Regions from separate parts of the Shewanella sp. YQ_9 genome, predicted to be linked through region 3. Evidence: riboswitches for the same ligand, from Rfam matches in the RefSeq annotation. Region 3 holds a riboswitch; each other region holds the start of a gene.
The links. A riboswitch is a leader RNA that binds a small molecule or an ion and turns the genes downstream of it on or off. The one in region 3 is predicted to bind lysine.
Positions count from the first base shown of each region.

Region 1 (10,391 bases), on a different contig from region 3:
TCATCAACGACTCGGCTGAAAGCAACCGGCAAGTTCTTGGCCGCGATGCTGGTATCGCTGGACGTCAGAGTTACTACGGCATAACCCAGGTCGCTGGCGGCAAAATTATCCTTCCAGGCAAACTTCAGTGAGAAGTCCTCGTTATCACCCGTCTTGGTCAGAGTAAAGTTGTCCTGAGCCGGACCTGCCTCTACCACTGAAGTTTTCAGGGTGAAGGGATCCTCGGCATTGGCGGCTGAGGCCTCATAGTTTTGCACAAAGATATAGTAATCACCGGCTTCTGGATTACTGATGCTGACAGATTCATCAGAACCGGCTCTGGCCGATTGGCCAACAAGGGCATCCAGCGCCCCGTCACCGTCCCTGTCTATTGCCACATAGAGATCCAAATCCGGAGAGTTGGTGGCAGTAATGGCCGTATTGAACAGCTTGGCACCATCTTCAACACTGTAAACAACGTAGGCAACGCCGTCGGTAATGTCGTCCAGGAAGCTACCAACATCCGAATCTTGCTTCAGCACGCCTTCAAAGCTGTCGGCCAGTGCCAAGGCAGATACCTCTGCATCCAGTCCCGTCATATCCAGCGATTTGAGCTGGCTGAAAGTCAGCTCATCGGCATCTCGTCCTGCCCGGATGGTAAAGCTGTCCGGCAGGTTGTCACGGGAAGCCTTGACCGCCACCGGCATAGCCGCATCAGGGTGGTTGCTCGAGGTCAACAGCAGGTTACCAAACGCCCAATCACTGGAGCTCACCCCTGTGATATCGGCAGTGACAGTCACCACCTGTGACTGCCCCTTGGTCAGAGTGAAGTTTTCAGGCGAAACCGTTATTTTCAGCCCTTCAGTCGTCGCCACCCCGGCAGCGCTCCATACGCCGTCTTTGGTCGCCGTGACTTTTCGAGTCCAACTGCAACTGTTAACACATTGGCTAGTGGACATGCTGGGAAGATTCAAACGTCTGGGATCACCACCGAGTTCTGGATTGGCAAACTCATAATTGTCCGCCAACTCATCCATGATGAGCCCTGTCTTGGCGGCCAAATCGACCCGGATCCGGCCGGCACCCACATCAAACGGATCCGCGGTAGTCTTGCCATCGGCCTTGGTCATAGCACTGGCCGTAGTTGCCGTCAGCATCAAGGCTGAACGGATATTATCCGGTGTCCACTCAGGATGAGCCGACTTCAGCAGCGCCCCGGCGCCCGCCACATGAGGGCTGGACATGGAAGTACCGGACATCAAGGTATAATCGGCAGGATCTGTCCCTGTTACTTCATGGCCATACTGCTCATCGGCATAAGCGGCATAGATGTCCACACCCGGTGCTGAAATCGAAGGCGCAATCACATCGAAGTAACGATTTGGCCCGAGTAGAGAGAAGTCGCCCAACACATCTGCCTGACGCTCAACGGCCGATGGAGTGGCATTGATTTTGGCCACCAGCCCTGGCGTGGCCGCCAGCGCATCCACAACAGCCAAGCCATCAATATTACCGATGAAAACAGAAGGGATACTGGTGTTGCCCAGTCCGGACATCTTGGTTCTGACGTTGCCTTCACCGTCTTTGTTAAAGACGATAACCCCTACTGCCCCCGCATCTTTGGCATTATTGACCTTATCGGCAAAGTTACAACCGCCGCGCTTAATCAGCGCCAACTGTTCCTTGAACGCATCGGCGGCAAAGGCGTTACAACCTTCGAAATTATCAGCTGCCAAGTCACCGGCATACACCAAAGGTGCACTGATATCTGTAGTCATTACCGGCCCGGTTCCCTGAGTGTAGTCCAGTTGGTCACCGTTGAACTCCAGAATGGAACGCACTTCCCGGTTGTGGGTAGATGCCGCGACTGAGGTATACCAAGGCGCATTTTTGGGTGAAGAAAAGGGAACTTGGCTAACCGAAGCAGAGGTATTTCCGGCCGATACGGCAGAGAAGATGCCGGCATTACGGGCAGCCAGGAAGCTCATCTCTGTCGCGCTTGACCAAGGGAAACCACCGCCGCTGATGGAATAGTTGATCACATCCACACCGTCGGCAATGGCATCATCCAACGCTTTGAGAATCGCCGATGTGGGACAACCTGAATATCTATCGCCATTGTTGCCCGGACGGCAGATCTGATAGGCAACAATGTTGGCATGGGGGGCGACCCCGGAGATCTGTGTAAATTCGAGCCCGGTCTCAATGCCATCCCCCTGAGCCTCACCGACTTCACCGGCAACATAGGGAACATTCTTAAGGATATTGCCCGCAGCAGTACTGGCAGTATGAGAACCATGGCCCCCATAATCCTCACCATTCTTGGCAGGAGGTGTTGGGCCAAAGACCTCTTCATCATCATAACTGTCGGTAATCTCAGGATAACTTCTGACCCCGATTAACTTGTCGTTGCACATGTCAGAAAACGCTGCCGCACAGTCACCGACGTAGACCCCCTGCCCCCAGGGGTTAGTATGGTCGTAACCATCTCCCCCAATGTCGGCAAAGGATGGATGATCACTGTTGATCCCCGAATCGATCACCCCGACTATGACCCCTTCACCCATAGCCCGGGTCCCTGTTGCACTGCCGTCCCACACTTTGGGAGAACCTATCATGCTCTGGCTACTGTCGGTATCCATTGAATAGAGGCTTTCCCGCTCAATGAACGCCACTTCGGGTAACTTGGACAGGGCTTCAGCCTGCTGCTGATCCATGGTGACAGCCAGGCCATTAAAGGCATAGTGATATCTGGCCTTGGCCTGCAACTGAACCCCTTGGGCCGCGGCACTCATTAAAAAGTTCTGTTGTTTGGCATTCAAATACTTCACGTAGGACTTCACCGCCACACTGGCGGTATTCAGCTTGGGAGCCTTTTGGGGCGCCAGCCCTTGGCTTCGTTGTGGACTGGTGGCTTCAAGCCCGACAATACCACCGGCATAATTCGCCACAGAGGGATCTTTAAGGCGCACTATATAAGTGTATTTACCCTCTGCAAGTCCAGGCTCTTTGACAAACTTATGTTGCCCCACCCCTTGCTGTTGTCCTTTGAGGCCGCTGGACGCACTAAGCAGATCCGACGAAATAAATGGATCTGATACGCTAACTGGCGCGGCTTCTGAATGGAATGCCATAGATAACAGCGCTGCTGAAACGGCTATTGCAACTTGACTCTTCACTTGTCTACTCCCTATAAGACTGCTTATTGTTGTTTTATGTTTCCATGCTCAAAAACACTCCCTTAATACAAAGGGATTAATTCTTGTAACACCAATTGATACAAACAAGAAACAAAAGACACAAAATATTACAAATTATCAGCCAGTTACAGAATGGTAGACGCTAAAAAGGATTTCATATCCGGCTTTGACTTAACCAGAAAGAGTGAAGTAGTTGGTCATCACCTTGTAGAGCTCAGTACCTTGATGCACAGACGCCGAGGCAAAATGCAGCACGGGGATCACATCCTCATTGAGTGAGAGCCTGGTGACTTCAGTGCCGGCATCGACTCGGTCGAGCCTGAGCATATTGACCAGAGGCGCGCCCGCAGCCAAAGGTACTCCCGGCTCGGCCAGATACTCCACCATACCTGCCATAGGTGCGTGAAACTTTCGATAGTCTTTCAGCATACAAGCAAAACGCGACATCACCTCGGGCTGTATGCTCTGGGCTATCACCTCTCTATAGCTCAGATAACTTAATATGCCTTCCGCATCCCGGCTGGCATCAGCAAGATCGATACGCTCCTGGCTGCCAAGCTCCAAAGTAAAGGCCGACACTGCGACTTTCAGCTCTCTGCCCCGGCTATTGGCATAGTCGCTGAGCTGCCACCAGGGATTGAAGGCCGCTTCATCCATCGCGCCGCCAAAACCTTTAGGCATCACCAGGGTATAGGGAATATGAAAGTAGCCGGCAGCAGACAGCTCATACTCGGGGCAATAGAGATGTTTACAGGACTTGGGGCCGGTGTGCAGATCCAGCACTATGTCAGCACCGTGCGCCAGTTTCTGCAGATTGAGCGCCAATCTCTGCCCGGTCGTCACTCCCCAGGGATTGGCCAATGCCTGCTCACAGTTGGCAATAAGAAGACGACGAAAAGCGTCAAACAGTGCTGGCTCCGGCAGCTCACCGTGCAGCAGATACCAGTCATCCAGGTGGACAGCCTGATCCAGATAGGCTCGGTTCCAGTTGATACCTGTGATGGGATCGAAACGGCCCAAGGTAAACTCACCGCTTTTCTGGTTAATCCCCAAGGGGTTGGCCAGAGGCACCAGGGTGATATCCCCCAACGGCGGATGAGCCTTGAAGTACTGCAGCAACTGCAAAATCACCGCATTGCCCTGCACCTCGGCGCCATGCACATTGGCCTGAATATAGACGCTGGGCGCCGCATCGCTGGTACCTTTGAAGCGATAAACAGGTATGGTCAAGGGCTGGCCGGCGGCCAGCTCCCCAACCGGCAGATGTTCAAGCTGCATCCTGAGCCCCTTCAAACAGGTTACGATGCAAAGCGGCAACAACATCACCGGCTTCGGCTTCAGACACCAAGACACAAAGATTGTGCGGACTGGCGCCCTGACAGATCATTCGGACGTTATGGGGTTCAAGCACTTCAAATACCCGGCGACAGACCCCGGCAGTAGTGGCTATCTTGTTGCCTATGATGGCCACCAGAGCCAGCTTATCTTCCACCCGCACACGGCAGTTTTGCGACAATTCCTGCAGCAGGGCTTCGGTCAGAAGCCCCTTGCCGGCCGAATCTGAGCCCGTTTTGTCCAGCGTCAGCGACACATTCACCTCTGAGGTGGTAATGAGATCGACACTGATCTTGTGCCGCGCCAACACGGCAAAGGTCTCTGCCAAAAAGCCCTGGGCATGCAACATCTGCAAACTGTGCAAGTTAAGTAGGGTCTGATCTCGTCTCACGGCAACGGCCCTGAATACCGGCTCATCTTCCACTTGGTGACGGATCCAGGTGCCACCTTTTTCCGGTGCCCGACTGGAGCCGACAAACACCTGGATCTGTTGACGCACCGCCGGCAAGATGGTGGCAGGGTGCAACACCTTGGCACCGAAAGTAGCCATCTCTGCCGCCTCATTAAAACTGATTTCTGCGATAGGCCTGGCGTTGGGAGCCAGTCGGGGATCCGTGGTGTAAATCCCTTCTACATCGGTCCAGATCTCGACCGCATCGGCTTCCAGCGCCTCAGCCAAAAGGGCCGCAGAATAATCGCTGCCACCACGCCCAAGCGTAGTGGTTCGGCCATCGGCATCGGCGCCGATAAAGCCCTGGGTCACCAGCAGTTGCTGCTCAAGCAAAGGTTGCAATTTCTCTGTCGCCAGTCGCTTCAACTCGGCGATTTGTGGCTCGGCCTTACCGAAATGGCTATCGGTACGCATCACCTGGCGCACATCAAAGGCGCTGGCCTTGGCACCACGTTCTCTCAATACCGCGGCAAACAGCGCTGAAGAACACTGTTCGCCCAAAGATAGGATCTCATCGACCATAGCATGACTCGGCGCTTGCAATAACTTGGCACTGAGCGTTGCCATGCGGCTGAGCAAAGCATCCAGCGCCGCGGCAACATCTGCCGGTCTGCCAAGTTTATCCAGAATTGCGTATTGAATGGTGGCGATCTCTTTCAATAGCTTGAGACGGCGCTCATCCCCCATGTCTGCCTGAGACAGCTCCACCAACAGATTGGTTACGCCACTGGATGCACTGACCACAACCAGACGGGAGGCCGGGTTTCCAAGCACTATATCGGCACAGCGATTCATCGCCGGATAATCGGCAACTGAGGTACCACCAAACTTGGCAACAACAAGAGACATCAGCGCATTCCCCCACAGGCAGGTAACAGGGAAAGGTCGATAACGAGAATAGATTTCATGAGTTAAGCTCCGAACAGATAACGTTCGAAGAGCCTGGTGCAGAGATAACGCACCCCATAGCAGGGAAACAGCGATCGTCACCAGAAGCTCTCCACCAAAACCAGGTGACAGTCGCCAGGATTCAGCCTGACCAACCGACCGGAAGCGTAGCCAATACGCATCCCGACCTCGGCGTTAATCTCCCTCATGAGCCGTCATTGGAGAATTGCCCTCCTCTGACTCACTACCTAGTTAACGCACCTCTTCTGTTCCTTTCTCGCGAAAGGGATGAAAAAATTAGCAATAAAGTCCTTATGAAGTCAATGCTAATTTGCGCAGGATGAAATTTCCTCAACTCATCCGTCACTGAGCTCGGGTAACTCGCTGACCAGGCGCGCCCTGGCAGCAAACTGTCCAAGCGCCACCTCTCGCTCCCCTTTCAGGCAAGGCACCAAGGTCAAGAGCCCACTATCAACGTAGTAAAGGGCATTTTGGCGATACTTTGATGCCAGTTCGATTGCCGAGGCCTTATCCAGAAACAGAGCCCAGCTTTTTTCCATATGACTGAGATCATCGGCAGCGCCTATGATCGCCCGGTAAGGAATGCCCAGCTTATCAATATCGTGTTGTAGCTGCCGATCGAGAAGGCGGTTTTGGCAAGAAGTGAGTTTTTGCCCAAGGGGATTATGGGCGGTGACAATAGCGAAAGGAACAGCGGAAGAAAACGACTGAGTCAATAAAAAGCATGCGCTCTGGTAGTACTGCCAGAGACTTTCAAATGCAGCATCCATTGTAGTATCTGTCTCTAATGAACCGGATTTATTCTAGCAAAGGCTTTTGCATTCCCCTAGCCCCGTGAGCAAGCTCACAGTAAGAAAAAATACAAAATGCTTATCTTTCAATAGGTAACGCAAAAACTTGTGATGTGGATCATAGTTAAACATTAATTTGTTAACATTTCATTTGTTAACAAATGCCCAATCCTAGTACAATGGATTGTATCGACAGAGGCTTAGAGTTAAGTGTGTGACCCGGCTAGCGCCATTACGCTACAGCATAAGTCTCTATCGATAACGACTCTGTACCAAATGTAATCTGGTTTTAAGATGACATTTTCTGGATTTTCCATGTCTTTCAGGAACTAAATCCCGCCACTGGGAATCCTAGACAGTACAGTTCGCGCCTCTCCGGGTGGAGAGCATACTTTTTGCTAATCATGAAGTGTGTTGCCGTTTCATTTCAGTTTTGAACAGCACTTACGTGAACCCTGTGAATGTTGGCGTTTTAGAGAGTATAGCGGAGCGTCACCCGCGCTCATGGTTAGATAAACTGATTTAATTAGGTAAATAACATGCAAAACCCGCACATTCTGATCGTTGAAGATGAAGCCGTTACCCGTAACACGCTGAGAAGTATTTTCGAGGCAGAAGGTTATGTGGTAACCGAAGCCAATGATGGCGCAGAGATGCACAAAGCCTTGCAGGAAAACAAGGTGAACCTGGTGGTTATGGATATCAACCTGCCAGGTAAGAATGGTTTGCTGTTGGCGCGGGAATTGCGCGAAATCAACAATATCGGTCTCATCTTCCTTACTGGCCGTGACAACGAAGTGGACAAGATCCTTGGATTGGAGATCGGTGCCGATGATTACATCACCAAGCCGTTCAACCCTCGTGAACTGACCATTCGTGCCCGTAACCTGCTGACTCGAGTCAACAGCTCTGGCGCTGAAATTGAAGAAAAGGCTGCCGTTGAATACTATCGTTTCAATGGTTGGAGCCTGGAAATCAACAGCCGTTCTCTGGTGAGCCCACAGGGTGAATCTTACAAGCTGCCACGTAGCGAATTCCGCGCTATGCTGCACTTTGTGGAAAACCCAGGCAAGATTCTCAGCCGCGCTGAGCTGCTGATGAAAATGACCGGCCGTGAGCTCAAGCCACACGACCGTACTGTTGACGTGACTATCCGTCGTATTCGTAAGCACTTCGAAAGTGTGCCTGATACACCGGAAATCATCGCCACCATCCACGGCGAGGGCTACCGTTTCTGCGGTAACCTGGAAGACTGATAAACACGCGTTATCGGCCCTGCACAAAGCCAGCTTATCGAGCTGGCTTTTGTTTATCTGCTCACCTATTTCGGTTCCCCCAGCTACTGATATTCGCAGTGGCTTCCTCACGGCAATTCTCTGCCAATCCCAGCTCCTTTATCTCCTTTATCTTAGGTAGCTCCTTTGCCACATATGCCACTTTCGGAAACAGTTGCCATACGATTGCCCATTGATATTCATCGGCATCCGCCGAGCTGAATGCAAGTTTGATTCTGCTGGCTTCGCGGCACTAGATATTCGCCCATAAAAAAACCCGCCATCAAGGCGGGTTTTTATCAGGATAATTAATCCTTATTTCTTGGCTGCGTTACGAGCCTTGGTTTCTGCGATAACAGTCTCAGCCACGTTGGCAGGACATGGAGCATAGTGAGAGAACTCCATAGAGAACTGACCACGACCAGAAGTCATGGTACGCAGGTGACCGATGTAACCGAACATTTCTGCCAGTGGCACGTCAGCCTTAACACGTACGCCAGTCAAACCAGCTTCCTGATCCTTGATCATACCGCGACGACGGTTCAGGTCACCGATAACGTCACCAACGTGATCGTCTGGAGTGAACACGTCAACCTTCATCACAGGCTCCAGCAGCTGAGGCTTGGCCTTAGGCATAGACTGACGGAATGCACCCTTGGCAGCGATTTCAAACGCGATTGCTGAGGAGTCAACTGCGTGGTAACCACCGTCGAACAGTTCAACTTCAACGTCCAGTACTGGGAAGCCAGCCAGAGGACCTTCGTTCATCATGTCTTCGAAGCCGCTTTCAACTGCTGGCCAGAATTCACGAGGTACGTTACCACCAACAACGCTGGAGGTGAACTTGAAGCCACTACCAGCTTCGCCTGGACGGATGCGGTAGTCGATCTTACCGAACTGGCCAGAACCACCAGACTGCTTCTTGTGAGTGTAGCTGTCTTCAACGGCTTGAGTGATGGTTTCACGGTAAGCTACCTGTGGAGCACCAACAGTCAGTTCAACACCGTGAGTACGCTTCAGGATGTCTACTTTGATGTCCAGGTGCAATTCACCCATACCCTTAAGGATGGTTTCACCAGTTTCTTGGTCGGTTTCAACCTGGAATGATGGATCTTCTGCAACCATCTTACCCAGAGCAACACCCAGCTTCTCAGAAGCGCCTTTGTCCTTAGGAGTTACAGCGATAGAGATCACTGGCTCAGGGAAGATCATAGGCTCCAGAGTACATTCGTGCTTAGGATCACACAGAGTGTGACCAGTCTGAACGTTCTTCATACCTACAACAGCGATGATGTCACCGGCTTGAGCAGAATCGATCTCTTTACGATCGTTAGCGTGCATCTCAACCATACGGCCAATACGCTCGGTCTTACCGGTAGCAGAGTTCAGGATAGTGTCACCTTTCTTCAGCTTACCAGAGTAGATACGGATAAAGGTCAGGGCGCCGAAACGGTCATCCATGATCTTGAACGCCAGTGCGCGCAGTGGCTCATCGGCAGATACAGTAGCTACTTCACCGGTTTCTTCACCAGTTTCTGGGTCAGTCAGAGGCTGAGGCTCAACTTCTGTTGGAGATGGCAGGTAGTCAACAACTGCATCCAGAACCAGCTGCATACCCTTGTTACGGTAAGCAGAACCACAGTATGTGGGGAAGAATGACAGGTTGATGGTACCTTTACGGATACAACGCTTCAGGTCTTCGATAGAAGGCTCTTCACCTTCCATGTAGGCTTCCATCAGGTCGTCGTCCTGCTCAACGGCAGTCTCGATCAGTTGCTCACGGTATTCTTCAACCAGATCAACCATGTCTTCTGGAACTTCTTCTACAGAGTAGTTTTCTGGCAGACCAGACTCATCCCATACATAGGCTTTGCGGTTCAGTACGTCAACAACACCCTTGAACTCGTCTTCGATACCGATAGGCAGAGTCATAACCAGTGGTGTCGCAGCCAGAACGCGCTTGATTTGACCAACAACACGCAGGAAGTCGGCACCCATACGGTCCAGCTTGTTTACGAAGATGATACGGGCAACTTCAGATTCGTTAGCATAGCGCCAGTTGGTTTCGGACTGAGGCTCAACACCGCCGGAACCACAGAATACACCAACACCGCCGTCCAGAACTTTCAGAGAACGATATACTTCAACGGTGAAGTCAACGTGTCCGGGGGTATCGATGATGTTGAAGCGGTGATCTTTCCAGAAGCAACTTACCGCAGCAGACTGAATGGTAATACCGCGCTCAGCTTCCTGCTCCATGAAGTCAGTAGTGGTGGTACCGTCATGGCTGTCACCCATCTTGTGGATTTTGCCGGTCAGTTTCAGGATACGTTCTGTGGTAGTGGTTTTACCCGCGTCAACGTGAGCAAAAATACCAATGTTTCTGTATTTTGATAAGTCAGTCATGATTCAACTTCAAATGATTAGTTAATAGGAGACGGAGTATGCCACT
Region 1 covers NZ_JBICJO010000069.1:1,055-11,445, forward strand. Annotated here, with positions in the region: gene ACF8D4_RS18800 (S8 family serine peptidase) at 1-3,158, opposite strand, end outside; gene ACF8D4_RS18805 (succinylglutamate desuccinylase/aspartoacylase family protein) at 3,351-4,457, opposite strand; gene lysC (lysine-sensitive aspartokinase 3) at 4,447-5,814, opposite strand; lysine riboswitch at 5,951-6,127, opposite strand; gene ACF8D4_RS18815 (DUF3293 domain-containing protein) at 6,210-6,644, opposite strand; gene arcA (two-component system response regulator ArcA) at 7,205-7,921, shown strand; gene fusA (elongation factor G) at 8,255-10,345, opposite strand.
Region 1: another riboswitch for lysine. It lies ahead of lysC (lysine-sensitive aspartokinase 3); the one in region 3 lies ahead of ACF8D4_RS21095 (Na+/H+ antiporter NhaC family protein).

Region 2 (10,391 bases), on a different contig from region 3:
GATATTCTTGCAGTTCTCTCACTCTTGCATATTCCTGGCCATTTCCCAGTAAGATTGGCTGGATATCTTCTTGGCTCAAGAGTTTGGCTGCACGCAACTGGTTATTGAGGTTTCGGGTGTCAAATATCGCACCACGAGTTTTTATATCGTGCAAGCGCTCAAAGGCGATATTAAATTCCGGTGACAATAAATCCTCGCGACCGGCTGCTTTCATTTTATTCTGGTTATACCAGTTGGCATCACTGAGAGTCTGTCTTATTAACGCTATGCTTCCCATCAGGGAGTTGGGGTAGTCCTGTGGTGAATTGCCTTTATCAAAAGCCATAAAATGTCGACTTTGGGGATTATATATCAGTTGATTGCTATTCTTGTCCGCCAAAGACAGTGAAACACCAATTCCCCTGAATATTCCGTTAAGATGAGCACTCTGAACGCTGGTAAAGCCATTGCTTATCCAATTTGACGCGGCTTCTTTATCTGCCAATACATAGGAAAACCATTCTTTCTCTGCGTGAATAGCCCCATTTGCAGCCACAGCCCCTTTGGGGTTTATCCGATAGACAGGGCCTTCAATAGTTGCCGGCGATTCTGAATACTCAAAGCCATATTCGGCAAAGGGATCGATAAACCCCGGATAGATGGTGTAACCATTGAGATCTATCTTATAAGCATTTTGTGGAATTTCATTATTGGAAATAACTTGCTTTATCCGGTTATTTTCAATAAGCAGGGTAGCGTTATCCAATTGCTTACCCGGGGAGAGCATGAGTTTGGCGTGGGTTAAGGCGGTCAATCTCGGAGTATTGTCTGTCAGTTGCGTTTCATCGGCGTAGGCGCTGCAGGTCACAAGGCTGATAAACAGCAGTTTTGCGGCGGGGAAAGAGGGTTTCATCTGTTGTGGCTACCTTGTCATTATTCTTTTGGGGAAAAGTCACAGCTATCAGTAAAAAGATATGAATATCAGTATATATTCACTACTTTTTTACCAAAGAGTTACAGATATCCATAATACAAAAAGGTATCTGAGGCCGACGGGATACATGGCTGTGTGCTGATGCCCATAAAAGTTAACCCAGTCAAAATGTAAATGCCAAGGCGTAATTGTAAGGCTTTTTAACAGATGCCAGACGTCTATCAGACATAAAAAAGCCCCGACACTGTCGAGGCTTAAGTAAATAGATGCCTGATTAGATCAGGAAGTCATCCATTGAACGACCTTTGTCTACTTCGTTCTTGAATACAGTTGGCATACGGCCTTGGCCGGTCCAAGTAATAGTTTCACCATCTACAACGATTTTGTATTTTGGTGGGCGAGGAGCACGCTTCTTGGGAGCAGCCTTGGCGGCAGCAACATTACCCAGATCTTCAACAGACAGGCCAACGGCTTCCATCTGCTTACGGATATCTTCTATTTTAGAAAGACGTTCAGCTTGTGCCTTTTCTTCTTCCTTGGCTTCCTCTTCACGATCAATAATGATCTTATCCAATTTGGCAGCCAGATCGCGCAGATCTGCAACGCTCAACTCTTTTACTGCGGCCTTAAAACGACGACCGTGAGTCAATATATCAAGAAAATCGCTCATAAGTATTTTGGTCCCACGCTAATTTATAAATTGGGTTATGGTGAACATCGCTATAAATAATAGAAACTATAAGAGTCTGGATCAAATATTTTTACGCCAATTGACATTAATTTCTTTATTTAACTCAATTCTATGACCATGAAAGTTGCCAAGTGTTCAAAAAACTGGCCTTAAAGTGTGACAGAAGTGACAAACGAGCGTTTAAGTTGCTGTTGACGTTAACGTCAACAGCACGTAAAGTTGAGCCATCCTGTACTGATGGCCCTGGTATCATCGGTACGCAACCCACATTAGATACAAGGTGTAGGAAGGAAACCCTATGAAAGTATTGGTGCCAGTAAAACGTGTGGTCGATGCCAATGTGAAGGTCAGGGTCAAGGCCGACAACACAGGCGTTGAAACAGCCAACCTGAAAATGGCGTTGAATCCATTTTGTGAGATTGCGGTAGAAGAAGCCGTGCGTCTGAAAGAAGCCGGCAGTGCTTCTGAAGTTGTCGTTGTCAGCATAGGTCCCAAGGCGGCACAGGAGCAGCTGCGTACCGCACTTGCTCTGGGTGCCGACCGTGCCATTCACATCGAAACCGATGAAGAGCTGGTGCCCCTTTCTATTGCCAAACTGCTCAAGGCGGTGCAGGACAAGGAACAGGCGCAACTTATTCTGCTCGGTAAGCAGTCCATCGACGGCGATAACAATCAGACAGGACAGATGCTGGCGGCGCTCGCCGGTATGCCTCAGGCAACCTTTGCATCTGAAGTGAAGCTGGAAGGCGAAACTCTGCTGGTCACCCGGGAAGTGGATGGCGGCTTACAGACTCTGTCCATGCCTCTGCCTGCCGTGGTCACCGCAGATCTGCGTCTGAATGAGCCCCGCTATGCTTCTTTGCCCAATATCATGAAAGCCAAGCGCAAGCCGCTGGAGACCATGAGCATTGATGACCTGGGAGTGGCGCTCAAGCAGCACGTACAGGTGTTGGACGTAGCAACGCCGGCCAGCCGTCAGGCGGGTGTGATGGTGGCTTCCGTTGAGGAGCTGGTGGACAAGTTGAAAAACGAAGCGAAGGTGATCTAAATGGCCGTATTAGTAATAGCAGAACACGATAATACTAGCCTGAAACAGGACACAGCCAAAGTTGTCGCCGCAGCCAAAGCCATAGGGGGAGATATTCACCTCTTGGTTGCCGGTCAGGATTGTAAGGCCGCCGCCGATGCTGCCGCCAAGCTTGAAGGCGTCAGTAAAGTACTGCTGGCCGATAACCCTGCCTATGGTGCTCATCTTGCCGACAATATTGGTGAACTCATCTTGTCTCTGAGTGGCGACTACAGCCACATTCTGGCTGCAGCTTCAAGCCAGGGTAAGGACATACTGCCAAGAGTGGCGGCTTTGCTGGATGTGGCTCAGCTTTCTGAGATCACCAAGGTGATTGATGCCGATACTTTTGTCCGTCCCGTTTATGCCGGTAACGCCATGGCGACCGTTAAGAGCCTGGACGATAAGAAAGTGGCCACTGTGCGCGCCAGCGCCTTCGACGCCGTTGCCGAGACAGGTTCAGCTGAAATCAATCAGCTCGATAGTGTCTTTGACGCCAAGAGCAGCTTTGTATCCCAGAGCCTGACCGAGTCGGCTCGTCCGGAGCTTGGCAGCGCCAGAGTCATTGTTTCCGGTGGTCGCGGTATGGGTAGTGGCGAAAACTTTGCCATGCTGGAAGCATTGGCCGATAAGCTTGGCGCCGCCGTAGGTGCATCGCGGGCAGCAGTGGATGCCGGGTTTGTTCCCAACGACCTGCAGGTTGGCCAGACGGGTAAAATCGTGGCGCCAGAGCTTTATATCGCTGTGGGTATCTCCGGGGCGATTCAGCATCTGGCCGGTATGAAGGACTCAAAAGTCATTGTGGCCATCAACAAAGATCCTGAAGCGCCTATCTTCCAGGTTGCCGATTATGGCTTGGAAGCTGACCTGTTTGATGTTGTGCCTAAATTGAACGAGTTGATTTAATCTGTGATCTAGGTCACGATAGACGGCTTTGGGGTAGCATCCTCAAAGCCGTCTATGTTTTTATGTGCCTCACGCCTGACATCAGGCGTCCTGAGAAGTAGAGGCGCACTAAATATCAGTAGCGGTAAGCAGGGTGATTCCGTTTATGTATCGCGAAAGGATTTGGTGCCGAAGTGGTTGCGACTTATCAAGGTCCACCGCTGGGGCTGTTACCAAATAGGGGCAGCACTGCCATAGTATATTCTGTCGGGATGACAGATTGACGTTACTATGGAGCGCTACTGAAAGGACAGGTGCTACTCGGTATGCCATTGCCTTTTCCCACCAGTTCAGTTGCCCTCCATTCGTATTTAACGAAGAACAAGACTCAATGACACTAACAAGTTATGCCGACTCGGCACTCTCTTTGTTGCCGCCGGTTGTGGCAATTTTATTGGCGATCCTCACCCGTCGGGTGTTGTTATCGCTGGGGCTGGGGATATTGATTGGAGCCTTGTTGCTCAATCAATGGTCGGTATTGGACACCGGGGTTTATCTGGGGCAAAGGGTGCTTTCCCTGGTATGGGACGATGGCGCTTTCAATGCCTGGAACCTGTATATTCTGGGGTTCCTGGTGCTGCTGGGGATGATCACTGCGCTGATCACCGTCAGTGGCTCGGCCAGAGCCTTTGCCAACTGGGCCAGACAGCATATCCGTAATCGCCGTGATGCCAAGCTGCTGACCATGTTTCTCGGCTGTGCGGTGTTTATCGATGACTACTTCAACAGCCTGGTGGTGGGCAGTATCGCTAGGCCTCTGACCGACAGATACTATATCTCCCGCTCCAAACTGGCGTATCTTTTGGATTCTACCGCGGCGCCCGTGTGCGTTATCTCGCCGGTGTCCAGTTGGGGCGCCTATATTATCGCCCTTATCGGCGGCATTCTCACCGCCCACGGGTTTACCGAGACCGGACATCTGAGCGCTTTCGTGCAGATGATCCCGATGAACTTCTATGCCCTGTTTGCCCTGGCACTCTTGCTGTGCGTCACCTTTATGGAGCTGGATATTGGCGCCATGCGCAAACACGAGCTCAACGCCCGCAAGGGCAATCTCTATGATGAGTCCAAGGGGTTGCCCCCCGGTGCCAATGCCGATCTGCCCGAGGCGGAAACCGGCCAGGTGCACGGCCTGTTCCTGCCCATAGGTGTCTTGGTGGTGGCGACCTTCTATTTTATGGTTTCCAGTGGTGCCGATGCCCTGGCGGCAGAAAGCCTGCCTTTTAGTATCATAGGTGCCTTCGAGAAAACCGATGTGGGCTCGTCACTGTTTTTCGGCGCTTCCATCGGTCTGATGGTGACGCTGCTGCTGGCCTTTATCCAGAAGATTGAAGCCAAGATGATCCTCAAGGCACTCACCTCGGGTGCCCGTTCCATGTTGCCGGCCATCTATATTCTGATGTTTGCCTGGACCATAGCCGGGATCATAGGCTCACTGGAAACCGGCAAGTTTATGGCCAGTCTCGCCAGTGGCAATATTCCCTTTGCCTTGCTGCCGGCCGTGCTATTTATTTTGGCAGGGCTTACCGCCTTTTCTACCGGCACCAGCTGGGGCACCTTTGGTATCATGTTGCCGATTGCCGCCGATATGGCCATGGGCAGCCACAGTGGCATGATGTTGCCTATGCTGGCCGCCGTGCTTTCCGGGGCTGTGTTTGGCGATCACTGCTCGCCGATATCGGACACCACGATTCTGTCATCCACAGGTGCCAGCTGCCATCATATCGACCATGTGCTGACTCAGTTGCCCTATGCGGTCTTGGTAGCAGTTATTTCCCTCGGCGGCTATATAGTACTCGGCTTTACCGAGTCGGTAGGGCTTGGGCTTGCCAGCAGTTGTGTGCTGTTCATGCTGGGGCTGGTGTGGCTCAAGTGGCAGCAGCCCAAAAACAGTGCTGCCTAACCGGCCAATTAAAAAACGCTGCTTTGGCAGCGTTTTTTGTTACCTATATTTCAGGGCCATTGGAGTTGGAGGCATACTCTCGTCTTGGATATTCAGGCTAAATACCTATTGATTCAAACCGGCCTCGCCAATTATTTTTGTGGCAGCTCTATTGAGTTTTCCGTGATGATGCGAACCGATGCCGAGCGGGCAAACAGAGTCAAACTCGTCGCTATGGCCAGAACAATAATCGTCGGGACAATCCAAGCTGCATAGCAAGCGTATAAGGGTAGATATTGGTTCAAAATTGCATCCAGGCTGGCAGGCATACTGCCGAGAATATGCAAGGCGTCCAGAGCGCCAAAGATCAACGCAGCCGCTAAGGTTGCAAGTACGCCAGACATGGAGACAAGGCGCCGTAGCGGGGCAATCAACAACAAGGCAATCGCAATCGGATGCAGGGCTACCACGACGGGTTGGGTGATCTGTAAAAGTTGCTCCAGACCAATATTGGCAACCAATGCTCCAATTATCATGGTGACCAGCACACTGTTACGGTAAGACACGTTACTGAATGTGCGGCTATAAAACTCACTGCCGGCAGTCGTCACGCCGATTATCGTCGTCAGGCAAGCCAATATCATCACAGCTCCCAACAGCAAGGTACCTAAAATACCAAAATGTGTTGTGGTAAAGGTGGTCAGAATATCCCCGCCGTTACTGTATTCACCGACGCTGCTGGCGCCGATATAAGCCAGGGAGATGTATACCAGTGCCATAGCCACAGCGTACATCAAGGCGGCAATCAGGGTGTACCTGGTAATCGCCTTTGGCTGAGTGACACCCATACTTTTAATCGCGCGGAAGATAACCCATCCAAAACCGATAGAACCCAAGGCGTCCATGGTCATATATCCTTGAGTCACACCTTCGGCAAATGCGCTGCTTACATAGGCGCCGGTCGCCTGGGAAATTCCTTGACTCGGAAACAACAGCGCGGCGATAGCCATTGCCAGTAGGATAGCCATTAGCGCCGGTGTCAACCACTTCCCCAGGTTGTCGACCAGTTTGCCCGGATACAGGGAAAACAGCACAGCGATAATGCAGAAGATAATTGAAAAAGGACCCAGAGCGTTGTCCCCGAAAAACGGGCTAAAACCGAATTGGTAAGCGACTGTGATGGCGCGAGGAATGACAAATGCCGGGCCAATCACGATAAATACCATAATCCAGAACGTGGTAGCCAGAGGGCGGGGAAGTACTGAAGTCAGGTTATCGGAGCCCCCCACCAGAGCCACAATGACCAAAGCAAAGGCGGGTAAGCCCACACCGGCCAGTAGAAAGCCTGCCATGCCCTGAAACAGGTTGTCGCCTGCCTGATAACCCAAAAATGATGGGAAAATAAGGTTGCCGGCGCCTAAATACATGGCAAAGGTCATAAACCCCAAAGCGGCGATATTGCGTGCACTTAACATAGTCTTCCTCAAATATGTCAGCTTTGAAGTAACCAGCAAGTGAGCGTTTTGATGACTCTGCCAGCGACTCTCACTGACAGAAAATAAAAGATAATAGCCTGTCAGCCCCGGTTGAGTTCCAGAGAGAGCAGGAGGAGATTGGCGACGGTCACTTGTTGGCGACTAGGCTGCAAACAACTTGTGGAAGTGACCAATGACATACAAAATCCAGGCTGACAGAAAATACGGGAGGAGGCTCCTCCCTGCGTGGATACCTTATAAACCTATCTCTTGGAACCTGGCAAGCCTTAAATAGTGGATAGTGTGTATTTCAACATTTTCTCCACTCACAGGAATAAGCCACTAAAAATTCTTTAAAGAAACATTAACGATTCAATCCGACTTCGACAGGCCCCGGCATGCCTTCAGTCAGATGTCTTGAACGGCAAGTTGCTGTGCAAGCCACTCTCTACAAAAGAGAACGTCACGAGGACTTATTCGTACCTTCCTTAGGTATCACATGTCCATTTTCAATGGTTTGCAAAATAGACCCGGCCCCGATTACGGGGAGAATGATTGCCGGTGCTGGAAGTCGAATAGCTTGTCATAAAAAACACCTGAGCCGGAAGACTCAGGTGTTTTTTATGCTTAAGTCCGAGGTGTAATCTCGCCCCTCGGACTTAAACGGTTTTCAGCGCTCACTTATCAGAGCAGACCACGACGCTTGAGCAGGGCATCGGTTGTCGGCTCCTGACCACGGAAGTTTTTGTAAGCTTCCATAGGTGGCACGCTGTTACCCACTTCGCGGATAGTCTTGCGATACTTCATGCCGATATCCCGCTTCAGGCCGCCTTGGGTCTGTACATAGGCAAAGGCATCGGCCGCGAGGATTTCGCTCCACATATAGGCGTAGTAGCTGGCACTGTAGCCACCCGGGAAGGCATGGGCAAAGTAGGTCGACTTGTAACGTGGTGGCACGGCTTCAATGTTCAGGCCGTGCTTTTCAAGCGCCTTGGCTTCAAACTCGGCGACATTCTGCAGCGGTGCGTCCTTGTCCAGCGAGTGCCACTCCATGTCTACCAGAGCGGCTGCCATATACTCCAGGGTGTCGAAGCCTTGGTTGAAGCTGCGGGACTTCAGCAACTTGTCCAGCATCGCCTTGGGTAAAGGCTCGCCGGTTTGGTAGTGCTTGGCATAGTTGGCCAACACTTGTGGATGACCGGCCCAGTCTTCTTCGAAGGTGGATGGGAACTCGACAAAGTCACGGGATACCGCAGTACCGGACAGGCTGGGGTAGGTTACTTTGGAGAACATGCCATGCGTGCCGTGACCCAACTCGTGGAACATGGTGGTTACTTCGTCATAGCTGACGAAGGTGGCTTCGCCTTCCGGTGCCTTCTTGATGTTCATCACATTGACCACCACGGGCTTGTCGCCCTTGAGCAGGTTCTGGTTGACGAAAGAGCTCATCCAGGCACCGCCGCGCTTGCCTTCACGGGCGAAATAGTCGCCGTAGAAGATGGCCATGCTGCTGCCATCGGCATCGAACATTTCCCAGGCTTTGACATCAGGGTGATAAACCGGCAGATCCGGCCGTGGCTTGAAGGTTACCCCATAGAGTTGGTTGAGGGTAAAGAAGACGCCGTCTTCCAACACTCGATTGAATTCGAAGTAAGGCTTGAGGCTGGCTTCATCCAGATCATATTTCTCCTGGCGCACCAGTTCGGCATAGAAGGCCCAGTCCCAAGGCTTGAGCTGGAACTTGCCACCAGTCTTGTCGATCATCGCCTGGATATCGGCGGCTTCTTTCTGGGTGTTGGCGACAACGGCCGGCACCATGGAGCCGAACATCTCATAGACGGCCTCGGGTGTCTTGGCCATCTGTGGGCTCAGGCGGTAACTGGCCCAGTTATCAAATCCCAGCAGGGCGGCGCGTTCGGCGCGCAGCTGCGCCAGGCGGGCTACCAGAGAGGCAGTTTCGTTTTCACCTTCAAGGCCGCGATAGGCAGAGGCTTCCCAAATCTGTTTTCTCAGCTCTCGGTTTTTCAGCTGAGCCAGCACCGGCTGGCGAGTGGTGTTGGTGATACTGATGAGGTATTGGCCATCGAGACCGGCTGCCTTGGCATCGGCCGCGGCATTGCGAATGGCTGAGTCGGACAGACCGTCCAATTGAGCAACGTCAGCCACAGTTACGGCAATCTCTTTGTTCATCCGCATCAGTCGTTGCTGGAATTCGTTCACCAGCTTGGACTGCTCTTCGTTCAAGGCGCGGATCTGGGCTTTCTCGTTCTCGGTCAGCTTGGCGCCGGCGAGCACAAAGCGCTGGTGATACACCTCAATAAGGCGCACTTCTTCGCTGCTCAGGCCCAGTTGGTGGCGCTGAGAGTAGAGGCTGTCGATGCGGGCAAACAGCTCCGGGTTGAGATTGACGTTGTCTGAGTGGGCCGCCATCTTGGGCGCCATTTCACCCTGAATTCTACGCAGTTCAGGGTTGGAGTTGGAGCCGGTCAGATTATAGAAAACGCTTGAGGCGCGGCTTAGCAGTTCACCGGATTTTTCCAGGGCGACTATGGTGTTGGCAAAAGTGGGTTTCTCTGGGTTGTTGGCAATGGCCAACACTTCCTGGTAATGCTCGGCAATACCGGCTTCGAGTGCAGGCTTGAAGTGTTCATCTTTGATCAGGCGAAAATCCGGGGCCTGATATTGCAAGGTACTCTTGGCAAAAAGTGGATTGCTTTGAGTGGCTTCAGCACTTGCCAGATTTTTGTCCTGAGGCGTGTGAGTACTGCAGCCAGAAATAGCCAGTGTGGCGCCAACGGCCAGCGCCAGAAGAGATTTTCGCATTGTTATGACTTCCATCTTTAGTTATGAGTTTTTTAGCGCAACTTAGCACTTGTTGCTTAAAAGTGGCTGAATTTAATGTTTATAGCCTACATAATCGCGATGTTTGCAGGCCAGCAGCTTATTGATAAAGAAGTGTAACAAATTGATTTTAATGGGCAGATTCAGCGAATGCTGAATCAATGCTCAAGTTTGGCTGCATGGGGCATGCATCCTGTATTTATGTGGTAAAAAGTGTAAAATTGCGGCCGGAATTTTTCTCAGGGGAGAGCCGTTTTGGCGCAACTTTATTTCTACTATTCGGCGATGAATGCCGGGAAATCCACCTCTTTACTGCAGTCATCCTATAACTATCGCGAGCGCGGCATGCATACCCTGGTGATGACACCCGCCATAGATGACCGTTTTGGAGTGGGAAAGGTCGCTTCCAGGATCGGTATTGAATGTGATGCACGTATTTTTGCCCATGATGACAATCTGCTCGAGATGATCCGCGCCGAACATGAGCGTCAGCACCTGAATTGTGTGCTGTTTGATGAATCCCAGTTTCTCAGTAAAGAGCAGGTCAAACAGCTGGCCTATGTGGTCGACATCCTGGA
Region 2 covers NZ_JBICJO010000070.1:68,667-79,057, reverse strand. Annotated here, with positions in the region: gene ACF8D4_RS19495 (amidohydrolase family protein) at 1-892, opposite strand, end outside; gene ACF8D4_RS19490 (H-NS family nucleoid-associated regulatory protein) at 1,188-1,583, opposite strand; gene ACF8D4_RS19485 (electron transfer flavoprotein subunit beta/FixA family protein) at 1,903-2,652, shown strand; gene ACF8D4_RS19480 (electron transfer flavoprotein subunit alpha/FixB family protein) at 2,653-3,576, shown strand; lysine riboswitch at 3,667-3,865, shown strand; gene ACF8D4_RS19475 (Na+/H+ antiporter NhaC family protein) at 3,947-5,518, shown strand; gene brnQ (branched-chain amino acid transport system II carrier protein) at 5,650-6,972, opposite strand; gene ACF8D4_RS19465 (M3 family metallopeptidase) at 7,657-9,795, opposite strand; gene ACF8D4_RS19460 (thymidine kinase) at 10,069-10,391, shown strand, end outside.
Region 2: another riboswitch for lysine. It lies ahead of ACF8D4_RS19475 (Na+/H+ antiporter NhaC family protein); the one in region 3 lies ahead of ACF8D4_RS21095 (Na+/H+ antiporter NhaC family protein).

Region 3 (10,391 bases):
CAAGAGGTTTACCGACTTTTTCGAAGAGCTGAGCGGCCTCTATCTGGCCGACAGCGAGCGCCAGGATGCCCTGATAGACAAGCTGCTCAAATGTGAGAACTGGCACTACACCCTGGATACTCAACCCAGAATGGTGGTACTGGATACCCGTACCCGCCGCTGGCGCAGCGAATCCAACCTGGCCAAGCCTTCCGGATTGATGGACTGGGAGGCGTTGATGGATCTGCAGCAGGCACTGCTGGGGCAGGATAAGGTCATCATAGTGTCGGCAGCGCCGATTTTCGGGGTCAAACTGATTGAGGCGGTGCAGCGCACGGCCACCCTGATCGGTGCTTCGCTGCTGGTGGACGCCGAAAACTGGATGGCGCACCCCGGCGCCGCCAACGCCCTGCTGTCGATCTTCATGCACAGACGTACCCCGCAGGAATTTGTGATCCTCTCCGGCGATGTGCACTACTCCTTTGCTTATGACATAGGGATCCGCTTTCGCCGCGCCAGTCCCAACATCTACCAGATCACCGCCAGCGGCATCAAAAATCAGTTCCCGGAAAAGCTGCTGCCTGTGTTTGATAAGCTCAACGGTTGGCTCTATGGGCATTTCTCGCCGCTCAATCTGCTGACCAAACGCAAACGTATGTCGATCCGCGGCCGCCGCCCCAATGGGGAACGCAGCAAACGCCTGGTCAACCAAAGCGGTATCGGCCTCCTGGAACTGGCAGAAAACGGCGCCCCCAAGCGGATAGCCGTACTGCATGCCGATATGAGCCGGACCGAGTTTCAAGCGCCCAAAGAGAGCCGCGACTGATACTTTGTGCCAGAACAGTTCCCATTGAAGTAATGGCGCGTTGCCCGGCTTGTGGCATACTCAGGCGAAACCACCTTGGGAGCCTAAGATGCATCTGTGTCACTGCCAACTTGAGCAACATGGCGAGGCGATACGCGCCATCTTCAACCATGCCATTGCCCATACCACAGCCCTTTATGAATACCAGCCAAGGAGCGAACAGCAGATCCGCGATTGGTTCGGCGCCAAACAGCAAGGCAACTGGCCGATTCTGGGCGCCGAGGATGAGCAGGGACAACTGTTGGGATTTGCCAGCTTCGGCCCGTTTCGCGGCTATCCGGCCAACCTCTACTCGGTGGAACACTCTGTGTATGTGCACCCGGAGCATAGAGGCAAAGGGGGGGCGCGTTTTCTGATGCAGCATTTGATAACCCAGGCCCGGGAGCGCGGCATGCGCACCATGGTGGGCGCCATAGATGCCGGAAACCAGGCCAGTATCGCCCTGCACCTGAAGTTGGGGTTCAAACACTCAGGCACCCTACCCCAGGTGGGCTATAAGTTCGGTCGCTGGCTGGATTTGACGTTTTATCAGCTTATGCTGCCGGGACCTGCCGAGCCCAAATAACCCTTTCGGGCACGAGCCGATTTTCGTCTTATGCCCCTGAAAAAATTCATCATTACCGGGCAATCCGCCTGCGGCCATCTACACTTATTCAAGCGTATTTACGAATAAGGGAATCCGATTAGATGACACTGGATTATATCGCGCTGGGGATGCTGATCTTTGTCGCCCTGGTGATCTTCTACGGGGTGATAGTGATCCACGACATCCCCTACGAGCTGGCCAAGAAACGCAACCACCCCCATCAGGACGCCATTCACTACGCCGGCTGGGTGAGCCTGTTTACCCTGCATGTGCTGTGGCCGTTTCTGTGGATCTGGGCCACACTCTGGCGCGAGGACAGGGGCTGGGGCTTTGACAAGATCCAACAGGAGCAGCAATCACTGCACCATGAAACCGTACTCTTGGCGCAGCAGTTGGAGCTATTGAGTGAAAAAGTCGCCGCCCTGGAAGCCCAAAAGCATGCCGCAGAGGCTCTTGCAGCGCCGAGTGCCCAAGTCCAAGTCCAAAGCCAAAACCAAGCCCCAACCCAAGTCCAAACATCTTCAGAAGAGCCCCCAGCCAACCCCAAACCCACCAGCGGCGTGGACTTGGATACGGCAGCAGACTCGACCGACATTCCAGCTACAGATAATCAGAGCCAGAGCAATAACAAAAATGGGGAGAACAGATAAATGGATCTCTTGCTTATCCTCACTTATACCGCCATCTGCGTCGCCATCTTCAAGATTTTCCGCATCCCGCTCAACAAGTGGAGTGTGCCCACCGCCGTGCTCGGCGGAGTAGTACTGATAGGCACCTTGATTTTGTTGATGAACTACAACCATCCCCATACCGCCATGGGCAGCCAGATGTATGTCACCACCCCGCTGATCCCCTCGGTGCGCGGCAAGGTCATAGAAGTGCCCGTCATCCCCAACAAACTGCTGAAGGAGGGCGAGCTGCTGTTCCGGGTCGATCCGACTCCTTATCAGACAGAAGTCACCCGGCTGGAGGCCAGCCTGGAGCAGGCCAAACAGGCGGTATTGGGGCTGGACGCCGCCTATAAGGCCGCCGAGGCCAGTCGCATCAAGGCCGAGGCCGAACGGGACAGAACCCAACTGGAATATGAGCGCTACCGCCGCGGTTTTGAAAAAGGCGCCTTCACCCGTGCCGATGTCGACAACCGTCGTCAGTACTATCTCGGCGCCCAGGCCTCAGTAGAGGCGGCCGAGGCCGAAGCCCGGCGCGCCAAGCTGGCACTGGAAGCCGAGTATCAGGGGCAAAACACCCAGGTGGCCGAAATTTCCGCCATGTTGGAAAAAGCCAGATTCAATCTGGAGGAAACCAGCATGCGCGCCCCCTCAGACGGTTATGTGACCCAGTTGACCCTGAGACCGGGAATGATGGTGGTGCCCATGCCCCTCAGGCCTGTGATGACCTTTGTCCATCAGGAGGAGCGCTTTTTTGTCGGCGCCTTTAGGCAAAACTCGCTGCTGCGGCTGAAACCCGGTTTCAAGGCCGAGCTGATCTTCCGCGCCCTGCCGGGCAAGGTGTTTCAAGCCGAAGTTGTCGAAGTGCTGCCGGCCATAGGTGAATCTCAGGTGCAGGCGCAGGGGCAGCTCTATGGCTCGTCACAAATTCGCCTCAACGGCCGGCCACTGGTAAAACTCAAGCCGCTGGACGATCTGAGTCAGTATCATTTGCCACTGGGCACCAATGTGGAGATCGCCATCTATTCCGATAGCTTTGAGCATGTATCAATCATGCGTAAAGTATTGATAAGGATGAAAAGCTGGCAGAACTATCTCTATCTGGATCACTGATACTCCTTATCGTCACGCAAGCCCTATAAAAGTAAAAAGCCCCGGGGGAAACTCCCGGGGCTTTTTTGGTATCCCATCTCAGCCTCAGCCGATGGCGGCCTCGGGAGCCGCCTGGAAGCGCCTGGCGTGATAGAGGCAGAAGAGTACAAACCAAGCGGCACTCACCAGGAAACCAGCCAGGGTGGAATGCAGCAGCCCCATGGCCAGATACCCCAGCGCCGCCCCGAAGGCGACGGTCAGGGCATAAGGCAACTGGGTCAGCACATGATCTATATGGTGACAGCCGGCGCCGGTGGCCGACAGAATACTGGTGCTGGATATGGGCGAACTGTGGTCGCCAAACACAGCGCCAGCCAACACAGCCGACAGCATGGGCAGCAGAAGTTGGATATCGCTGGCGGCGGCCATATCACCGGCGAGTGGCAACATGATACCGAAAGTGCCCCAGCTGGTGCCTGTGGCAAAAGCCATTGCACAGGAGAGCACAAACACCACCACAGGCAGCAGCCCTGTGGGCAGGTTGCCGTTGGCCAGGCTGGCGAGATATTTGCCGGTTTCCATGTCACGCACCACGGCGCCTATGGTCCAGGCAAACAGCAGTATGTTGATCGCCGGCAACATGGCCATGACCCCTCTGGGGGCAGCGCGCAGCCAAGTGGATATCCCAAGACCGAGACGCAGAGCCAACAGGCCGGACACCGCCAGGCTGCAAAGGGCGCCATAAACCAAAGACGAACCCACATTGGTATGTTCAAAGGCGCCCAGCACACTGAAGGCCTGACCATTGGCGGCCAATACCTGAGCCCCGGAGTCCAGCATGAAATAGATACTCGCCGCCGTCAGTGTCACTATCGGCAACACCATATCCAGCATGCCGCCGCGGCTGTCGGCCGGGGCTTCCATATCCAGCCCTATTGGCCGGCCCTTGGATTCATCCCAGAGCTTGCCTTCGAGCGCCCGTTGCTCATGCTGTCGCATCGGCCCAATATCCAGTTGGAAGGCGATGACTACCACCACCATGATCAGGGTAAATACCGCATAGAGATTCATGGGGATCATCTGCACAAAGGCGGCGATCGGGCTCTGCTCTGTCACCCCATGGGCCACGAGTATGCCGCCCACCAGGGCGATGATATAGGCCCCCCAGGAGGAGATGGGCATCAATACGCACACGGGTGCCGCGGTTGAGTCCAGCAGATAGGCCAACTTAGCGCGGGAGATCTGGAATCTGTCGGTCACAGGGCGGCAAATGGGCCCCACCGACAGACTGTGGAAGAAGTCGTCAATAAAGAAGGCAAACACCATCAAGCCGGTGAGCGACTTGGCGCTCTTGCGGCTCTGGCAGCGCCTGGCGGCCCATTCGGCGAAGGCCCGGGTCGCCCCCGAGGCGGTCATCAAGCTGATAAGCCCACCCAGCAGCAGCATAAATAGCAGCATATTCAGGTTATCGCTGTTGGGAGCACCATCGACCCAGAAGATTTTCAGCACACTGTCAAACAGGTAGCGCAGCGATTGCAGCGGTGAAAACTGCTGTAACATCAGGCTGCCGGCGACTATGCCAACCCCGAGGGAGAGCAGTACTCTACGGGTGATGATCGCCAGCGCAACCGCCAGCAGAGGAGGAACTATGGACCAGGGAGAGTCCGCAAAATGCATGATATTCATGATCTCTTTACACCTAAAACAACTAAGGTGGAGATCTACCGATAGGATCGAAGAAACTCAGACCAAGGAGGGCAGAAACTTCTCAGCTCCTTCAGGTAGCGCTCCATAGTGGATGACTATGGCAGTCCTGCACCTGTTAGATACAGAACCAGCAGCTAGGTTTGATGGCCTGGCTACTTCGGCGCCGACTCCTTTCCCCGGGCCTCAAAGGCATCACCCTCTTCCCGGTTACTCTTAGGCAGCGCGCCTCTACTCAAAGGTATTCGACTGGCATTCTAACTATCACGGCCCCAATAGCAAGCCAGATTGTGCCTCTGGCGGTAAATATCCCTCCCGGTTGGCATTAAGCCTTTGGCAAGTGACTCATGTCTGGGCTCGCAAATGCCAACTCCGGCTGTTGACGGCAACCACAGCTACACCTAGGATCGCCCTCCCCTACCGCGACACTGAAATAACAATTAAAGGTGTGCAAATGACTCTGTTACAACGTTTTTGTGTGGCACTCTGTGCCTTGTTCTCCAGCCATTCCATGGCAACGCCCACCCGGTCACCTATACTGCTGCAAGGCGCCATGGATGTCGAAGTCGACACCCTGGTTCAGGCCCTGAAAGACCCCAAACAGACAACTCTTGGTTCCTGGACTTTCTGGCAAGGCACTGTGGATGGCTATCCTGTCATAGTGTCCCGTACTGAAATAGGTATGGCCAATGCCGCCGCCTCCACCACACTGGCGATAGAAAAATTTCAACCCGGTTTTATTATCAACCAGGGCACCTCCGGCGGCCACGACCCGGCGCTGCACCGCGGCGACATAGTATTGGGGAAATACAGCTTCAATATGGGTTCCTATCGCAGCGTTCTACACCCCAAAGGCCAGGGCATAGATCCCAAACGCTGGCATAACTTCGATGTCACCATGCGTTTGCGTCAGGATGGCAAGCTGGTGGAACACAAGCGCTTTGATGCCGATCCCAAGCTGCTGGCTCTGGGACAACAACTGGCGTCAGCTTATCGCCATGGCAAGGTAGTGACCGGCGTGATCGGCAGTGCCGATGAGTGGAACCGCGAAGTCGACCGCATCGAGTGGCTGCACCAAACTTATCAAACCTCGGCCGAAGAGATGGAAACCGCTGCGGCCGCCCTGGTTGCCAAGGCCTATGCGATCCCTTTTATCGGGATTCGGGTACTCTCCAATACCGACCTGCACGGCGAAGAGTTTGAGCCACAAACCGCTATCCACTGTCAGCAGTTTGTCATTGAGTACACCAAGAAGTTGATCGCAGGTTTGGAAGGTAAATAAAACCTAGTCGCTCTAATGGCAAACAAGTGCCGCTGGATTGTCTCTTTGGCTTTTCCTGTAAGCACCTAATCTTAAGTAATCAGCAATAAGAGAAATTGCTTGGATTACCGGCTGGAAAACAAACAATGCGGGCACCACCAGGGGGCCCGCATCATAACTGTCAGACAGGATAACTTGGGTTTAGTCACGCAGCTTGTAGCTGACCTCGACCCTGTCGGAGAAAGTTACCTGGCCATACTCATAGCTCTGGTTGATAGCGCCTTCAGCCATCATGGCGGCCTTGTACATAACAGGACGCACCGGGCCTTGGTCGAAATAACGAATCGACCAGACGCCATCGAGTTTCTCGCCAAATCCGGCCGCCAGCTCACGGGCCTTTTGCTTGGCATCTTCAATGGCCGCCTGCCGCGCCTGCTTGCGCATCTCGGCTTCTTTACTGGACTTGAGGTTGATCTGGTTCACCTTGTTGATCCCGCCTATTAGTGCCGAGTCCAGTATGGGGTTGAGCTGATCCAACTGTTTCACCAACACGGTCACACTGCGACTGGCGCGATACCCCTTGAGCTCGGGCGCCTTGTCCTTGAGGTAAACATACTCAGGTTGCAGATTCAGATTGGCGGCGGCAATCGACTCCTTGGCGACCCCAGCCTTGAGCAGGCGCTCGATAAAAGCGGCCACCGCCTTGTCGGATGCGGCCTTGGCCGCCTTGGCATCAGATTCGCTTAATGACACTTCAACATGGATTTCAGCCATATCCGGCTCAACCTGTATCTGGCTGACGCCTGTAGTTTCCAGCAGAGGTCTATCCTGGGCCAGTACCGAGTGGCTCATCAGAGTAGCGGGTAACAGTGCGCCTATCAGCGCCAGATTCAGCAGAGATTTTTTCATCTTGGTTCTCCAAAAAGTTCGCTTTCGTTGACCATAGAAACGCAGCCAGCTGACAAAAGGGTTAAAAAAATCAAAAAATTTTTCAACGAGGTTTTGAAGCGGCAACCGAGATGGCAACATAGAACATAAATTAACCAGCCCAACTGTACCTTTTCTATGGCTGAGGTATAATCGCCGCCAATTTTACCGGCACCCCAGCGTGCTCCATCAGCTTTAGCATTGCGGAAAACAGCTCTTGAAGAAATCAGTCGACATTTTTGATCCCAAGCAGACCACGACTCTGGACACTCCGGCCAAGACTCTGGCACAGGAAAACAGCCCTGCCGAGGCCCAAACCAGCGGCAATCGCATCGGCTTTGTCAGCCTGGGCTGCCCCAAGAACCTGGTGGATTCCGAGCGGATCCTCACCCAACTGCGCATCGACGGCTATGAGGTTACCAACAGCTATGACAATGCCGACCTGGTAATAGTCAACACCTGTGGCTTTATTGATGCCGCGGTGGAAGAGTCGCTGGATGCCGTGCGTGAAGCGCTGGAAGAAAACGGCAAGGTGATAGTCACCGGCTGCCTGGGCGCCAAGGAAAACCAGATCCGCGAAGTGCATCCGGATGTACTGGAGATCACCGGCCCCCACAGCTATGAAGCCGTGCTGAACCATGTGCACAAATATGTGCCCAAGCCGGAGCACAACCCCTTCACCTCGCTGATCCCGCAAGCCGGCGTTAAGCTGACCCCCAAGCATTATGCCTACCTGAAGATTTCCGAAGGCTGCGACAACCGCTGTACCTTCTGCATCATTCCGGCGCTGAGGGGCGATCTGGACAGCCGCAGTGTCGGCAGCGTGCTGGATGAAGCCAAACGCCTGGTGGAAAGCGGGGTTCAGGAAATTCTGGTCGTCAGCCAGGACACCTCGGCCTACGGCAAAGACAAGGGCGGCCGCACCGACTTCTGGAACGGCATGCCGGTGAAGCAAGATATCACTACCCTGGCCCGCCATCTGGGCAAGATGGGGGTGTGGGTACGCCTGCACTATGTCTACCCTTACCCTTGGGTCGATGAGCTGATCCCGCTGATGGCCGAAGGACTGATCCTGCCCTATCTGGATCTGCCACTGCAGCACGCCAGCCCTCGTGTGCTCAAGATGATGAAGCGCCCCGGCCGGGTCGACCGCCAGTTGGACGCCATCAAGAAATGGCGAGAAATCTGCCCGGATCTGGTGATCCGCTCAACCTTTATCGTTGGCTTCCCCGGTGAAACCGAAGAGGATTTCGAAATCCTGCTGGACTTCCTGCGTGAAGCAAGGCTGGACCGCGTAGGCTGCTTCAAGTACTCGGAAGTCGATGGCGCCGTGGCCAACACCTTAGCAGAGCTTATCAGTGAAGAGGTCAAGCAGGACCGCTATGAGCGTTTCATGCAGGTGCAGGCCGAGATCAGTGCCGAGCGGCTGGCGCGCCTGGTAGGCCGTGAGCTGGATGTCCTTATCGATGATGTGGACGAGGAAGGCGCCATTGGCCGCTGCTATGCCGATGCACCTGAAATCGACGGCATGGTATTCTTAAACGGAGAAGTGGAACTGAGCCCAGGGGACATGGTGCGCGCACTGATCACTCATTCTGATGAGCACGATCTGTGGGCCGAACTGGTGCAGATGCCGGATTAAACTCTCCCAACACCTTGGAGAAATCTTTCTTGAGGTGTCAGCAGGGTGAAAAGATTAGAGTCATAAAATCAAAAGGGGCAACACCCTGTTGCCCCTTTCCATTGCGTCCTTTACGACTGTATGATCCTTTGCCCTTCTTCGGCTTCTCGCTGCGACAGCGAAACAGTGAACTGGTCACCACGGCCTTGAGGGCGTTATCTTTGATCTGTCCACGACCGGATTCATGTTCCAGCAGCGCGGTCTGCTTAATATGTTTGGCCATATCGGCTCCTTATTTCAATTGGATGAGACTTGCCCGACCATACCGGACAAAAATCGCGCAAATACTACTCCCATTTGTACCAATAACCAAATATCTTAATCTTGGCCCAAAGTACAATGTCGCGTTTCGCCTTATTCATGTTATTAAAAACAATCACTATTCAGTCTGTTTCAGTCAATCCGGGAGGGTTTGTTCTGTGATATTCAGGTTCTGTTGTCTGGCGCTGCTGGCACTCGCTTGTTCACCACAGCTGCTTGCCGCAGAAACCTGTGAGCTGACCATGGGGTATCGCACCAATGCCAGGACCCCCTATATTGCTGAAGCACCGGATAACAGTGGCCTCTATCTCAGCCTGTATCAAGACGCGGCGGCAAAAATAGGTTGTAGTCTCAAGGTGGTGCGAGCGCCGAAAAAGCGTATTCTCTGGGAAATTGCCAAGGGTAATATCGACTTCTATCCCGGGCTGGCCTTCTCCAAAGAGCGCCACGACTACGCGCATTTCATCGCCAACGGTCTGTCTGAACGCTATATCGGCGTCAGCCGCGACGACTTGAGTGACATCACCTCGTTGCAGCAATTGGTGGATAAAGAGCTAGTGCTGCTTATCTCCCCCGGCAGCTATCAGCTGGGTGGTTTACCGGACAAATTGATAGTGCGCAAGCCACCGGACATGAGCACAGACTCGGCGATAGTCTTTCTCAAACAGCATCAGGGTGATTTCTATGTCTACGATGAATCAACCCTGAGATATTGGCTGAAAACCCATCCTCAGCACGGGCTGAAACTGCATCCCTACTGCTGCGATCACAGGCGACAAGGACACCTGGGCTTCTCACGCAAGAGCCGTTATTTCAGTGCCGGAACCAATCCAAATTATATTGCCGACAGGCCGATATCCATTGACAACAGCCCTTGGGAGTTGCAGCCGGACAGCCGGGCCTACGCACTGCAGCAGGCCTTGCATGACATGGCCGAAAGCGGTGAAACCGAGCGGCGTTATCAATACTATATGCAGCAGGTATCACAAGCGGCGGCTGTACCCTAATCCCCCTGTTCATACAAGGAGTATTGCCCCTACTCCATTGATACATTTTGGAGCAATTCAGCCTGAGTCCAGCATCTAATGGGTACACTACTGCTTTTGGGTCGCAAAGAGTTGTAATATGTTTTCCCGCAAGCCGTTGACGCCACAGGCACAGCTGGACTTGGCCATGACCTTGATGGCCGAGGAGGAGCAGCGCCTGCAAAACGCCCTTGAGCTGGTACTGCACAGCAGTCAGCAAGCGATAACAAAACGCCTGCAACGGGCCAAAATCGATGCCGATATCTTCCCGCCGGTTCATCAGGACTATCTCAATGCTATGGCATTGCAACATCTGTTCACCATACTGCATCAGGGAGACGA
Region 3 covers NZ_JBICJO010000076.1:91,090-101,480, reverse strand. Annotated here, with positions in the region: gene ACF8D4_RS21115 (alkaline phosphatase D family protein) at 1-805, shown strand, start outside; gene ACF8D4_RS21110 (GNAT family N-acetyltransferase) at 894-1,409, shown strand; partial or broken gene ACF8D4_RS21105 (DUF3302 domain-containing protein) at 1,532-1,766, shown strand; gene ACF8D4_RS21100 (HlyD family secretion protein) at 2,081-3,211, shown strand; gene ACF8D4_RS21095 (Na+/H+ antiporter NhaC family protein) at 3,296-4,876, opposite strand; lysine riboswitch at 4,965-5,136, opposite strand; gene ACF8D4_RS21090 (5'-methylthioadenosine/S-adenosylhomocysteine nucleosidase) at 5,349-6,176, shown strand; gene ACF8D4_RS21085 (oxidative stress defense protein) at 6,357-7,064, opposite strand; gene rimO (30S ribosomal protein S12 methylthiotransferase RimO) at 7,300-8,724, shown strand; gene ACF8D4_RS21075 (ribosome alternative rescue factor ArfA) at 8,762-8,986, opposite strand; gene ACF8D4_RS21070 (ABC transporter substrate-binding protein) at 9,183-10,031, shown strand; gene ACF8D4_RS21065 (hypothetical protein) at 10,150-10,391, shown strand, end outside.